DNA from 4 places in the Streptomyces sp. ATLC9 genome. Region 1 is predicted to be linked to each of the others. Evidence: riboswitches for the same ligand, from Rfam matches in the RefSeq annotation. Region 1 holds a riboswitch; each other region holds the start of a gene.
The links. A riboswitch is a leader RNA that binds a small molecule or an ion and turns the genes downstream of it on or off. The one in region 1 is predicted to bind cyclic di-AMP.
Positions count from the first base shown of each region.

Region 2: another riboswitch for cyclic di-AMP. It lies ahead of AC2CJA_RS04705 (M23 family metallopeptidase); the one in region 1 lies ahead of AC2CJA_RS02705 (M23 family metallopeptidase).
Region 3: another riboswitch for cyclic di-AMP. It lies ahead of AC2CJA_RS15345 (LysM peptidoglycan-binding domain-containing protein); the one in region 1 lies ahead of AC2CJA_RS02705 (M23 family metallopeptidase).
Region 4: another riboswitch for cyclic di-AMP. It lies ahead of AC2CJA_RS04425 (transglycosylase family protein); the one in region 1 lies ahead of AC2CJA_RS02705 (M23 family metallopeptidase).

Region 1 covers NZ_JBXUOY010000012.1:23,197-26,652, reverse strand. The annotation lists gene AC2CJA_RS02715 (APC family permease) at 1-1,153, shown strand, start outside; gene AC2CJA_RS02710 (hypothetical protein) at 1,252-1,488, shown strand; cyclic di-AMP (ydaO/yuaA leader) riboswitch at 1,756-1,893, shown strand; gene AC2CJA_RS02705 (M23 family metallopeptidase) at 1,905-2,960, shown strand; gene AC2CJA_RS02700 (antibiotic biosynthesis monooxygenase) at 3,094-3,456, opposite strand, start outside.
Region 2 covers NZ_JBXUOY010000024.1:10,023-13,478, forward strand. The annotation lists gene AC2CJA_RS04695 (M16 family metallopeptidase) at 1-104, shown strand, start outside; gene AC2CJA_RS04700 (M16 family metallopeptidase) at 128-1,504, shown strand; cyclic di-AMP (ydaO/yuaA leader) riboswitch at 1,711-1,884, shown strand; gene AC2CJA_RS04705 (M23 family metallopeptidase) at 1,898-2,773, shown strand; gene AC2CJA_RS04710 (GntR family transcriptional regulator) at 2,973-3,456, shown strand, end outside.
Region 3 covers NZ_JBXUOY010000134.1:4,716-8,171, forward strand. The annotation lists gene eno (phosphopyruvate hydratase) at 1-771, opposite strand, end outside; gene AC2CJA_RS15345 (LysM peptidoglycan-binding domain-containing protein) at 1,035-1,724, opposite strand; cyclic di-AMP (ydaO/yuaA leader) riboswitch at 1,731-1,901, opposite strand; gene AC2CJA_RS15350 (transglycosylase family protein) at 2,137-3,123, opposite strand; gene AC2CJA_RS15355 (cytochrome P450 family protein) at 3,253-3,456, opposite strand, start outside.
Region 4 covers NZ_JBXUOY010000022.1:15,928-19,383, reverse strand. The annotation lists gene AC2CJA_RS04430 (VOC family protein) at 1-108, shown strand, start outside; gene AC2CJA_RS04425 (transglycosylase family protein) at 245-1,513, opposite strand; cyclic di-AMP (ydaO/yuaA leader) riboswitch at 1,518-1,737, opposite strand; gene AC2CJA_RS04420 (dipeptidase) at 2,021-3,217, opposite strand; gene purE (5-(carboxyamino)imidazole ribonucleotide mutase) at 3,219-3,456, opposite strand, start outside.

The DNA of each region.
Region 1 (3,456 bases):
CCTGCTGCTCGGCCTGGCGCTGGCGGCGGTGGTCGCGTACTGCAACGCGACCTCCTCGGCCCGGCTGGCCGCCCGCTACCCGGAATCCGGGGGCACCTACGTATACGGCCGCGAGCGGCTGGGGGAGTTCTGGGGTCATCTGGCCGGCTGGGGCTTCGTGGTCGGCAAGACCGCCTCGTGCGCGGCGATGGCCCTGACGGTGGGCCTGTACGTGTGGCCCGGACAGGCGCGGGCGGTCGCGGTCGCGGCGGTGGTGGCGCTGGTGGCGGTGAACTACGCGGGCGTGCGGAAGACCGCCTGGCTGACCCGCGCGATCGTGACGGTCGTCCTGGCGGTGCTGGCCGCCGTCGTGGTCGTCTGCCTGACCTCCGGCGGGACGGACGCCGCCCGGCCGGTCTTCTGGCCGTCCCCGGACGGGGCGGGCTCCTCCGGGGACGTCTCGCCCGGCGGGGTGCTCCAGGCGGCGGGCCTGCTGTTCTTCGCCTTCGCCGGCTACGCGCGCATCGCCACCCTCGGCGAGGAGGTGCGCGACCCGGCCCGCACCATCCCCCGGGCGATCCCGGTGGCGCTGGGCATCACCCTGGTCGTCTACGCCGCCGTCGCGGTCGCGCTGCTCGCCGTGCTGGGCGGCGACGCGCTGGGCCGGACGACCGCCCCGCTGGCCGACGCGGTGCGTGCGGCGGGCGCACCGGAACTGGTCCCGGTGGTGCGGGCCGGAGCGGCGGTGGCGGCGCTGGGCTCGCTGCTGGCGCTGATCCTCGGCGTCTCCCGCACCACCCTGGCGATGGCCCGCGACCGCCATCTTCCGTCCGCGCTGGCCGCCGTGCACCCGCGCTTCGGCGTGCCGCACCGCGCCGAGCTGGCGGTCGGCGCGGTGGTGGCGGTGGTGGCCGCCACGGCGGACCTGCGCGGCGCGATCGGCTTCTCCTCCTTCGGGGTCCTGGCCTACTACGCGATCGCCAACGCCTCCGCCCTGACCCTGGGCCCCGGCGAGGGGCGACCGCCGCGGATCGTGCCGGTGGTGGGGCTGGCCGGGTGCGTGGTGCTGGCCTTCGCCCTGCCGCTCGCCTCGGTGGTCTCGGGGGCGGCAGTGCTGGCGGTCGGCGCGGCCTCGTACGGGGTGCGCCGCGCGCTCGCCGCACGCGGGGCTTAGCCGTCCCCGCGTCCCCGCGTCCACGTCCAGGGACCCGTGCCGTCCGGCCGGTCCTTGATCGAATCGCCGGGACGCCGGGCGTCGGGGGGATCGGAAGGGTGCGGGGCGACAGGCGGCAGGAGACGGGCGGCGGCAGGGCCCGTATCCGCGCTGTCCCCGTCATCGGCCGCCCGCCGTGGCTGCTGCCCCTCACCGGTCCGGCGGACCTGCTCGACCACCTCCTCGCGGAGGTCGACGCGCACACCGGCGGGCACCAGAGCGACGACATGGCGCTGCTGGCGGTCATGCGCGACCCGGAGGGTCCGGCACCTCCGGCCGGCGGTCACCTTCCGTAGTCGACGTGCGCCCCTCCGCATAACAACTGAGGCAACGTCAGATGGTGTGGCATGCGTCTCATGGGCCGATCCGGCGGTCGAATCGCCCGATTTGGCCCACTGGTGCCCCGATAGTCCTCCGTCAAGAAAGCCCCATGTTCCAAGAGGGGACTTGGAAACCGGAGCGCACCTCTATTAACGTTCGATAACGCAGCGCGGTCGTCACTGTCGCCAAAGAGGGCGGCACCGTGCGCCGTCGCCGAATCCCGTACGCGCAACCCCGTCAACAGCGAGGACGCGCCCAGGGAACCGGGGAACCACCAATTGGGGTGAATCGGACCCATGCGGCCCGTCCGCGTGGATCCGTAGGAGACCTTCCTGCTCCGAACCCGTCAGCTAACCCGGTAGGCGAGAAGGAAGGAAAGGAGAGCGCCTCCGTGGCGTCCAGCAGTCCGGCCCCCGAGGTCTCGTACGACCCGCACACCGCCGCTTTCGCCCCGTTCGGTCCGGAAGGCGACGGCGACCAGCCGGTGTGGAACCCGACCGAGGACTCCGTCCGCCCGGTCCGCGGCCGGCACCGCGTCGTCAAGCAGCGCAACGGCATGGCCCGCAGCGGAGCCGTCCTCGGCGTCGGTGTGATCGCCGCCGTCGGCGCGGGCGGTATGGCCACCGCCAAGGACAAGTCGCCCCTCGCCGTCTCCATGCCGGACGTCGACCTCGGCGCGGTCGCCGAGGGCATCCCCGTCGTCGGCGGTCTCGTCTCCGACAGCCACGACGGCGACTCCGCCTCCCCGGCGGAGAGCGCCGACCCCTTCGGCGGCGCCGTCACCCAGGCCGGCCTGGACACCTCCGAGGCCACCACGACCGTCGTGACGGCGGACGCCGGAGAGGCGCTGCGGGCACGCATCCTCCAGCAGGCCGACCGGCAGCAGACCGGCGCCGCCCAGGCCGCGCTCGAGGAGGCCGCCGACCAGGCAGCGGAGAGGGCGGCCGAGGAGGCCGCCGACCAGGCCGCCGAGGAGGAGGCCGAGCGCGAGCGCAAGGCCGCCGAGGAGGCGGCACGCAAGGCCGAGGCCGAGCGCCTGGCCAAGCTCGCGGCCAGCTACACCCTCCCCCTCACCTCGTACCAGCTCACCTCCACCTTCGGTCAGTCCGGCTCGATGTGGGCCAACAACCACACCGGCCTGGACTTCGCCGCTCCCACCGGCACTCCGGTCAAGGCGGTGCACAGCGGCGAGATCACCGAGGCCGGCTGGGCGGGCTCCTACGGCTACCGCATCATCCTCAGGCTCGACGACGGCACCGAGATCTGGTACTGCCACCTGTCCTCCATGACCGTCACCACCGGCAAGGTGACCACCGGCGACGTCATCGGCCGCGTCGGCTCCACCGGCAACTCCACCGGCGCGCACCTCCACCTGGAGGTCCGTCCCGGCGGCGGCGACCCGGTCGACCCGCTGACCTGGCTGCGGAGCAAGGGCCAGTCCATCTGACGACGCCTGTCCGGCCCGTCCGGCCGGCGTCGCGAAGCACTCCGCTGCCGCACGCCGGCCCCCACACCCCGGCGGCCCCGGTGACTCATCCCCCCCGACACCGGGGCCGCCGGTTCCCCTCCACCGTGTACGGCTACCGCGCAGCCCGTCCCGCCGGCTCCCCGGGGCGCGCGGCGGAGAACAGCAGCCGGTAGCGTGCCACGTCACTGCTCACCAGCCCGGGGAAGTCCCGCACCCGGTCCCACAGCGGGGACGGCCCGCCGATCCCCTCACCCGGCGCCCCCAGCGCGGCGATGTGCGCCCGCTCGCTCTCCCACTCCGCGTAGTTGATCACGTGTGTGCCGTCCGTGCTCAGGTGGAAGTGGGCCGAGATGCCGCCGGGCGGCAGGCCCCCGCCGGCGCCGTCGTCCTCGATCGCGGCGGCCACGGCGTCCACCCACGCCCGCTGCCGCGCCTCGTCGGGCCCCTCGAACTCCACCTCCACGACCACCACGCA
Region 2 (3,456 bases), on a different contig from region 1:
CCCAGGCAACCGCCCCCGACACCGCGGCCGACGTCTCCGAGGGCGCCACCGTCTCCGGGACCGGTACCGCCGCCGACACCCACGACCAGGAGGCCGCCCAGTGAGCGACGCCACGGCCCAGAACGGAATGTCGATGGAGTTCCACCCCCAGCCCCGTGGCGGCGAGCCCAGGCCGTGGGCGTTCCCCGCCCCCGAGCGCGGCGAGCTGCCCAACGGGCTGACCGTGCTGCGCTGCCACCGTCCCGGCCAGAAGGTCGTGGCCGTCGAGGTCAACCTCGTCGCGCCGCTGGAGGCCGAGCCCCGCGACCGGGAGGGCGTGGCCGGGATCATGGCACGGGCGCTGAGCGAGGGCACCGACCGGCACAGCGCCGAGGAGTTCGCCGCCGAGCTGGAGCGGTGCGGCGCCACGCTGGACGCGCACGCCGACCACCCCGGCGTACGGGTCTCCCTGGAGGTCCCGGCCTCCCGCCTGACCAGGGCGCTGGGCCTGCTCGCCGACGCGCTGCGCGCCCCCGCCTTCCCCGGGGGCGAGGTCGAGAGGCTGGTGCGCAACCGCCTGGACGAGATCCCGCACGAGCTGGCCAATCCCGCCCGCCGGGCGGCCATCGCGCTGTCGAAGGAGCTGTTCCCGGCCGACTCCCGGCTCTCGCGCCCCCGCCAGGGAGCCGAGGAGACCATCAGGAACATCGACGCCGAGGCGGTGCGCGCCTTCTACGCGGAGCATGTGAGGCCCTCGACGGCCACGGCCGTGGTGGTGGGCGATTTCACCGGAGTGGACCTGGACAAGGCGCTGGCCGAGACCCTCGGCGACTGGAAGGGCGCGGCCGCCGGGCCCCGGCCGGTCCCGCCGATCACCGCGGACGACACCGGCCGGGTGGTCGTCGTGGACCGGCCGGGAGCGGTGCAGACCCAGCTGCTCATCGGCCGGATCGGCCCCGACCGGCACGACCGGGTCTGGCCCGCCCAGGTGCTCGGTACGTACTGCCTGGGCGGCACGCTCACCTCCCGCCTGGACCGGGTGCTGCGCGAGGAGAAGGGCTACACCTACGGCGTGCGGGCCTTCGCCCAGGTGCTGCGCTCCTCCCCCGAGGGCACCGGTGCCTCGATGCTGGCGGTCAACGGCTCGGTGGCCACCGATGTGACGGGTCCCGCACTGGAGGATCTGTGGCGCGTGCTGCGCACCCTGGCGGAGGAGGGTCTCACCGACGCCGAGCGTGACACGGCCGTGCAGAACCTGGTGGGGGTGGCCCCGCTGCGCTACGAGACGTCGGCGGCCGTGGCCGGCACCCTCGCCGACCAGGTGGAGCAGCACCTTCCCGACGACTACCAGGCGAAGCTGTACGCCCGCCTCGCCGGGACCGGCACGGTGGAGGCGACGGCGGCGGCCGTGGCGGCCTTCCCCGCGGACCGTCTGGTGACGGTGCTGGTGGGAGACGCGTCACAGATCGCCGACACGGTGCGGGACCTGGGCATCGGGGAGGTGACGGTCGTCACGGACCAGTGACCCCCGGCCGCCCTGCGGCGGCCGGCAGCGGAAGGCCCTTGGTGGGGTTGCCACACCAAGGGCCTTCCGTGTGTCCGACTTTGGGCCGTTCCGGTGGGCGCTCCGTGTGGCATGGCCTACAAAAGGTGCTTCTTGCTTGCTCACTCAATTTTGTCCGTTTAGCGTCGATCTCGCCGGCCGTCAGAAGTGACCGCGACCGCGGCCGACGGCAGTGATCGCCGAGTCCCCCGAGCGGGGGAGCCGGGGACCCACCCTCCCGCCCTTCACACGCGGGAGTGGTCCTCTTCCGAGGCACCTGGGGTGAATCGGGCCGTGCGCCCGTAGGAGACCTTCCTGCTCCGAACCCGACAGCTAACCCGGTAGGCGAGAAGGAAGGAAAGGAGCACGCCACCCATGGCGTTCACCCGTGCCACCGCGCAGCTCGCCGAGAAGCTGACCGGAAAGCTCACCGGGCTCACCGAGAGCCTCACCGAGAAGCACCACCTCTCCAGCCGCTCCATGCGTACCCGCGTGGGTCTGGCCGGAGCCGCCGCCCTGACCGTCACCGGCGTGGTCGGCGCCGCCGCCACCCCCGCGATCGCGGCTCCGGACGAGGGCTCGGGGACCTACGCCCTGGGCTTCGTCCAGGCCATGGCCGTCGGTGACACGATCGCCGACGACGTCAGGGCCCAGGCCCAGGCCCAGCAGCGTGTCGCCGACGCCGCCGAGAAGGCCGCCGCCGAGAAGGCCGCCGAGAAGCGCGAGGCCGCTGCCGAGAAGGCTGCCGAGGAAAGGGCCGCGAAGGCCGCCGAGAAGCGCGAGGCCGACGCCGAGAAGCGCGCGAACGAGCGTGCCGACCGCTCCGCCGGGCGCCGTTCGGCCACCGGCTACGTCGACCCGGTCGCGGGCGTGGACACCACCACCACCTACAAGCAGGCCGGCGCCTCCTGGTCCTCCGGCAAGCACAGCGGCATCGACTTCCCCGCCGCAACCGGCACCCCGGTGCGGTCCGTCGGTCCGGGGACCGTGGTGACGGTGGGCTGGGGCGGCGCGTACGGCAACCAGGTCGTCATCCGCCACGACGACGGCAAGTACACCCAGTACGCCCACCTGTCCGCCACGAAGGTCTCGGCAGGCCAGAAGGTCGGCGGCGGCCAGCGGATCGGCGCGGTCGGCTCCACCGGCAACAGCACCGGCCCGCACCTGCACTTCGAGGCCCGCAACGGCGCCCACTACGGCTCGGACTTCAACCCGATCACCTACCTGGCCGGCAAGGGCGTCGACGTCTGAGAGGTCTGACCGGCCCCGCCCGCGGGGCGCCGGGCAGTCACGCCGATCACGCACCGACATCCGCCGCGCGACCCGCGAGGTCGCGCGGCGGATGTTTTCACGCCTGTTTCCCGGTGGGCATCGGAAAACGCGTGGCGGTGGAATACAGTTCGACTCTGCGGTACTTCTGGAAAATGGAGACGGCGGCGGAGGTCGGCCCATGCGCATTTCCGCGCACATGGTGTGCAGCGCGGTCCGTGACGACATCGTCTCCGGGGTTTTCCCGCCCGGGTCCCGGCTCGCCGAGGAGCTTCTCGCCAGGCGCTACGGCGTCTCGCGCGTCCCGGTGCGCGAGGCTCTGCGGACGCTGGAGGCGGAGGGCTTTGTCACCTCCCGCCGCCACGCGGGAGCCTGCGTCGCCCGGCCCACCGAGCAGGAGGCCGCCGACCTGCTCGACATCCGCGCCCTGCTGGAGCCGCTGGGCGCCGCGCGGGCCGCCCGGCGGCGCACCGAGGCGCAGCTGAGGGTCCTGCGCGGGCTGGTCCGCCTGGGCCTGCAGCGCGCGGAGAGCGGCAGGCTGTCCGATCTGAGGCCTCTGGAGGACTGGTACCACGAGACGCTGGCCCGGGCGTCTGGCAGTCCCAGTCTGGCCTCGCTGCTCACACAGCTGCGCCGCAAGATCACCTGGGTGTACGCCGTGGAAC
Region 3 (3,456 bases), on a different contig from region 1:
CTCGAAGGCGTAGCGGCCGTCCTTGTGGAACTCGGAGGCGGCGACGTCCAGTGCGAGGGCGATGTCCTGGCCGGGGGTGTAGCCGGCCTGCCTGACCGCCTCCAGGATGAGGTCGAGCGCCTCGCGGTTGGAGCCGAGGTTCGGGGCGAAGCCGCCCTCGTCGCCCAGACCGGTGGACAGGCCGCGCTCCTTCAGCACCTTCTTGAGGGTGTGGTAGACCTCGGTACCCCAGCGCAAGGCCTCGGAGAAGGACTCGGCGCCGATCGGCGCGATCATGAACTCCTGGATGTCCACGTTGGAGTCGGCGTGCGAGCCGCCGTTGAGGATGTTCATCATCGGCACCGGCAGCAGGTGCGCGTTCGGTCCGCCGAGGTAGCGGAACAGCGGCAGGTCGGACGCCTCGGAGGCGGCGTGGGCGACGGCCAGCGAGACGCCGAGGATGGCGTTGGCGCCGAGGGAGGACTTGTCCGGGGTGGCGTCCAGGTCGAACATCGCCTGGTCGATCAGGCGCTGCTCGGTGGCGTCGTAGCCGACCAGCTCCGGGCCGATCTGCTCGATGACGGCGAGGACGGCCTTCTCGACGCCCTTGCCGCCGTAGCGGCCCTTGTCCCCGTCGCGCAGCTCCAGTGCCTCGAAGGCGCCCGTGGAGGCGCCGGACGGAACGGCTGCACGGCCGGTGCTGCCGTCGTCGAGGCCGACCTCGACCTCGACCGTGGGGTTGCCTCGCGAGTCGAGGATCTCGCGGGCCACTACGACGTCGATGGACGGCACGAGGGTCTCCTTCGTGTGTGTCGGGCGTGTGTGTCGGGTCTCAGTGCCCTGAGCCTATCCGGCCCGCGCACGCCACCTCGCCGACAGCCCGTGCCATACGGCGGAACGGTGGGTGAAATCGCAGCTCAGAAGGGGCGGGAGCGTTTTGTTTCCAAATTGAATAAACCCGGTGCGGCGCGCCCTCCGCGAAAGGAGGTGACACACCGCACCGGGACGGCGCCGCCGGGTGACGGGCATGGCGCCGGGGCGGGCACAGCAGGGGATCAGACCCGGAGCTGCTGGCCGGGGAAGATCAGGTTGGGGTCGTCGCCGACGACGTCGAGGTTGTCCTGGTAGACCTGCTGCCAGGTGGTGCCGTGGGCGGCGGCGATGGCGCGCAGCGTGTCGCCGGACTTGACCGTGTAGCCGGACCCGGCGTCGCTCCGGTGGCCGTCCGCCCGCTCGGGGGCGCCCTGCGGCCGGGACTGCTCCTGGAACTGTTCCTGAGACCGCCTCTGCGAGTCGGAGTACGCCTGCCCGGAGCCGGAGCCGGAGCCGGCGGAGCGGCCGCCGTCCGGGTCCACCTCGGCCGCGGGTCCGCCCGAGGTGAGGCCGCCCTTCGCGGCGCAGGCCCAGGCACGCGGGCCCTGCATGGCCAGCAGCCGCTCGGCCACGGCGATCTGCTGCTCCCTGGTGGCCAGGTCCGCGCGCGGCGCGTACCGGGTGCCGCCGGCGGCCTCCCAGCTGGACTGGGCGAACTGCAGCCCGCCGTAGTAGCCGTTGCCGGTGTTGATGGACCAGTCGCCGCCGGATTCGCACTGGGCCACCCGCTCCCAGGTGTCGACGGACGCGGCCGAGGCGTCCGGCGCGCCCGCCACCGGGACGGCGATGGCGGCGCCCGCGGCGCCCGTCAGCGCGGCCGCGCGAACGGCCCTGGCGGTGCGGCTGTCGTGCCCTTTGCCGGTGAACAGCATGGACGTTCCTTGTCTCACCGACGCCTGCGAGGTGAGCTGTCGGGTTCGGGCAGTGAGCAAGCCCGGCCGTCCGGGGCGCGGAGCCCCGGACGACTTCACCCCAAGCCGCTCCGGACCGTGCGGCCCGGGGCGGCGCCTACCTGGTTCCCCCGCTCCTGCCCTCGGCGCTGACGCGACGACTGCCCACCGGCCGCCGGCAGGATTCGGCGCTGCGGTCGGTGGCACTCGCGGTGCGAGCGAGACGACGGTAAGCACATGGGGACATATGTCTCAAAGCATGTCAGAAACTGGTGATTCACCCTTTCTGACGCTCGCACGGCCGGAACCCGCAGGTCAGCTGAGGAGCGTTAGGCCGGACAGGAACGACACGCCGCAATCGCCCGGGAGGGTCACGCCGCAGGGCCGTCCGCACTCACCCGAGGGTGAGCTCCTGTCCGGGCAGGATCAGGTCCGGATCCTCGCCCACGACGTCCTTGTTGTTCTCGTACAGGCCGCTCCAGCCGCCCGGGACGCCGTGCTCCTGGGCGATCGCCACGAGCGACTCCCCCGGGCGCACGAGATGGCCCTCGTCCGCCGCACGGGCGCCCAGGCCGCTCACGGTGCCCGCCAGCGCGGGACGCTCGGCACGGGCGGAGCGGTCGGCGGCCTCCCCGGAGCGCTCCTCGCCCACGGCCTCCCGGTCTTCCGCGCCGTCCGCCCCGCGATCCGGCTCCAGTTCGCGCGGATCGCGCTCGCCGCGGTGCTTTCCGGTACCCTCTCCCGGGCCGGCGCGGGAGCCGCCCTCCGCGGCGTCGTCCGCCCCGCCGGCCTCCGTACCGTCCCCGGCGCCGTCGCCCTCCGGCGCCTTCCGCTCGCCCTGGGCGCCGTCCTTCGCGCCGCCGCCGTCCTCGGCCGGGGAGTCCTCCTCCGCCGCGCCGCCGCCCGGCGCGGTGCCGTCCAGGAGACCTCCGCCGCCCCCGCCGTCCCGCGTGTCCTCCTCCGGCAGGAGGTTGTCCGGGTCGATGGCCGGGGCCTCGCCGGTGGTGTCGTGGCGCAGCCCGGCGTTGACGCCGCAGGAGGGCCAGGCCTCCGGCCCCCGGTCGGCGAGGATCTTCTCGGCCACCGCGACCTGCTGGCTGCGGCTGGCGAGGTCGGGTCGCTCGGCGTACGCCGTACCGCCGTACCGCTCCCAGATCTCCTGGGTGAGCTGGAGCCCGCCGTAGTAGCCGTTGCCGGTGTCGGCGCTCCACAGGCCGCCGCTCTCGCACTGCGCGACCCGGTCCCAGGTGTCGAGGTCTGCCGCCTGGGCGCCCGCCGCCCCGAGCAGCGGGATGGCGAATCCCGCGCCGGTCACTCCGGCCGTGACGAAGACGGCGGGAGCCTGGCGGGGGCGGCGGTGTCTACCGTTCCCGGAAAGCATGTGTGGAACCTCTCGTGCGTGGACAGCCGGCAAGGTTGAGCGGTTGACGGTTGAACGTAGCGTCACCGGGCTGATCATCACAAGTCAGTGTCCCGTAGATCACGCACGGATCACGCACATGACCGTGCGTCACCCGCGCACCGGCTCGAACTCCACCGGCAGCTCACGCAGTCCCCGCATGATGAGGCCGCCCCGCCAGCGCAGATCGGCGGATTCCGCCGCGAGCCGCAGGTCGGGGAGGCGTCCCAGCAGGGCCGTCAGCGCGATCCGCCCCTCCAGTCGTGCCAGCGGCGCGCCCAGACAGTAGTGGATGCCGTGGCCGTATCCGAGGTG
Region 4 (3,456 bases), on a different contig from region 1:
GAGGCGCTGGAACTGGGGGCCGAACTGCTCCAGGGCGGCGGGGGCGAGCGCGGTTTCCGCGTCTACCGCGACCCCGCCGGGCACCCCTTCTGCCTCTGCGTCGACTGAGCCGGCCGCCCGCGAGGGAGTGGAGGCGGCGGCGCGCCGCGGAAACACGGAGAAGAGGCGGGCGGGCAAGGAGTGTCCGCACACTCCTTGCCCGCCCGCCTCATGACCGGCTCCGGGCCGGCGAGGGTCAGGACCCTCAGATGCTGACGCCGTTGGCCCGCAGGTAGGCCAGCGGGTCGATGTCCGAGCCGTAGCCGGGGGCGGTACGGATCTCGAAGTGCAGGTGCGGGCCGGTGCTGTTGCCGGTGGAACCGACGGCGCCGATCTGCTGGCCGGCGCTGACCGACTGGCCGGCGCTGACCGACAGCGAGGACAGGTGGCCGTACTGGCTGTACCGGCCGTCCTCGTGGCGGATGACGATCTGGTTGCCGTAGGCGCCGCCCCAGCCGGCGGAGACCACGGTGCCGTTGGTGACGGCCTTAACCGGGGTGCCGGAGGCGGCGGCGAAGTCCTCACCTGTGTGGCCGTTGGACCAGCGCGCGCCCGAGGCCTTGTAGGAGCCGGACGGAGCGGCGTTCACCGGGGCGGTGTAACCGGTGACCGCGGCGCGGTCGCTGCGGTCGGTGCGCTCGGCCTCGGCTCGCTCGGTCTCCTCGGCCTTCGCAGCCGGCTCGGCCTCGGCCTCGACCTGGGGCTTGCTCTCGGTCTCGGCCTGGGGCTTGGCCGCGGCCTTCTGCTGGGCGGCGGCACCGCCCAGGGTGAGCTCCTGGCCCGGGAAGATCAGGTTCGGGTTGTCGCCGATGACCTGGCGGTTGTCCTCGTAGATGCGCTCCCAGCCGCCCTGGACGCCCTGGGCATCGGCGATCTTGAAGAGGGTGTCGCCGCCGGCGACCTCGTAGGAGGTGCCGTTGTCGGCGCCGCTCCGGGCGCGCTCACCGCGGTCCGCGCGCTGCGGCGTGGCCTCGGGCTCGCTCTTCTCCTGCTTCGGCTCGGGCTTGGCCTCGGCCTTCGGAGCGGCGGACGGGACCTGCTCCTCCTGCTCGGTCGGGTTGCTCTGACCGTCGGGGGAGACGGCCGGGGCGGGACCGCCCTTGGTCAGGCCTGCCTTGACCGAGCACACGGGCCAGGCGCCCGGGCCCTGTCCCGCCAGCACCTTCTCGGCGACGGCGATCTGCTGGTCCTTGGTGGCGAGGTCGGCACGCGGCGCGTACTGGGTGCCGCCGAAGGCGGCCCAGGTGCTCTGCGTGAACTGCAGACCGCCGTAGAAGCCGTTACCGGTGTTGATGGACCAGTTGCCCGTGCTCTCGCACTGGGCGACCTTGTCCCAGGTTTCGACGGAGGCGGCGCTGGCCCCGCCGGCGGCCACCAGGGGGAGGGCCATGCCGGCGCCGCCCACGGAGATGGCCAGCGACAGGCGGGTGAGGCGGCTGTTGCGAATACGACGGTGACGTCCGCGTGCGGACATAGGTGTGCTCCTTCTCCTACGCCTGCGAGGTGAGCTGTCGGGTTCGGGCTGGAGTTGCCCGGCCATGTGTGCCGCGGCGCGTGCCGCGGCATGGCTTCACCCCAAGCCGTCCCGTACGGGCCCTGTGGGCCCGGGACGGCGGCTTACCTTGGGTCCCCCGCTCCTGCCATCGGGTGGTGTGGATGGTCCAGCCCGCCGCCGTTGACAGGATTCGGCGTTCGACAGCGGGCCGCCGCACATTCGTACGGCGCGACCAGAAAGGTAGGCATATCGTTTCCGCCGATACAAGCCGATGGGTCACAGGACGCCCGTTTCGAAGGCTTTAATGATCATCCGATCATCACTGTCCGCCGCATTCACCTTCCGAAGAGTGGCGACGCCCCTCCCTGACACCACGTCACACCCCTCCACCACCAGGAGCCATGACGCAGAAGACCCTCCCCGTCACGCAGAGCGACGCACCGGGGAGGGTCGGCTCGTGAGTTGAATCACGAGGAGGTCAAGGAGCTACCCGTCGAGCTGTCCGATGGTGGCGATGGACGGACCGCGCCTGGTCTGCTCGTGGCGGGCGACCGCCTCCGCGTCGCGCAGCACGCGCACCGCGTTCCGCCAGGTGAGCTTGGCGAGGTCGGCCTCGGACCAGCGGCGGTCCAGCAACTCCGCCACCAGGTGCGGGTATCCGGACACATCGCTCAGGTCGGACGGGGTGAAGGCCGTGCCGTCGAAGTCGCCGCCGATGCCGATGTGGTCGATGCCCGCGACCTCGCGCATGTGGTCCAGATGGTCGGCGACCGTCGCCGCCGTGGCCACCGGACGCGGGTTGGCCTCCTCGTACGCGCGTTGGACCGCCAGGCCCCTCTCCGTGCCGTCCAGGGGGTGAAGGCCGTGGGCGCGCATGTTCTCGTCGGCGGCCTCGGTCCAGGCGACGGCGGCCGGCAGCACGAACTTCGGCACGAATGTGGCCATCGCCACACCGCCGTTGACCGGAAGCCGCTCCAGTACGTCGTCGGGGATGTTGCGCGGGTGGTCGCACACCGCGCGGGCCGAGGAGTGCGAGAAGACCACCGGCGCCGTCGTCACGCGCAGGGCGTCGCGCATGGTGGCGGGCGCCACATGGGAGAGGTCCACCAGCATCCCCAGCCGGTTCATCTCCCGCACGACCTCCTCGCCGAAGCGGGTCAGCCCGTCGTGGCGCGGGGTGTCGGTGGCCGAATCCGCCCAGTCGACGGTGTCGTTGTGGGTGAGCGTCATGTAACGCACACCCAGCCGGTACAGGGCGCGCAGTGTGGCCAGGGAGTTGTTGACGCAGTGGCCGCCCTCGGCGCCCATCAGGGAGGCGATGCGGCCCTCGGCGCGGGCCGCCTCCATGTCGTCGGCGGTGAAGGCGGGCCTGAGGTCGGCCGGGTGGCGGTCGGCCAGCCGCCGCACCACGTCGATCTGCTCCAGACAGGCGCTGACGGCGGCGTCGCCGGTCAGATCGGTGCGCACGTAGACCGACCAGAACTGCGCTCCCACCCCGCCCGCGCGCAGCCGCGGGATGTCGGTGTGCAGATGGGCCGACTGGTCACCGGCGATGTCGCGCCGGTCGAGGTCGTAGGCGACCTGCTCGCGCAGCGCCCACGGCAGGTCGTTGTGGCCGTCGGCGACGGGGTATGCCTCCAGCAGTGCCCTGGCCCGTGCCAGCAGCTCGGCGGAGTGGCCCATCTCACCTGCCCCCGAAGCCGAACCCCGCGCCTCCCGCGGCGACCTTGCTCCGCAGCCGCCTGCCCTTCTCCCGCGCCTGGTCCTTCAGCTCCGCCTGGAACCGCTCCATGCGCCCGCGCAGCTCCTCGTCGTGGGCCGCCAGGACGCGGACCGCCAGCAGGCCCGCGTTGCGCGCGCCGCCGACCGAGACCGTGGCGACCGGGACCCCGGCGGGCATCTGGACGATGGACAGCAGGGAG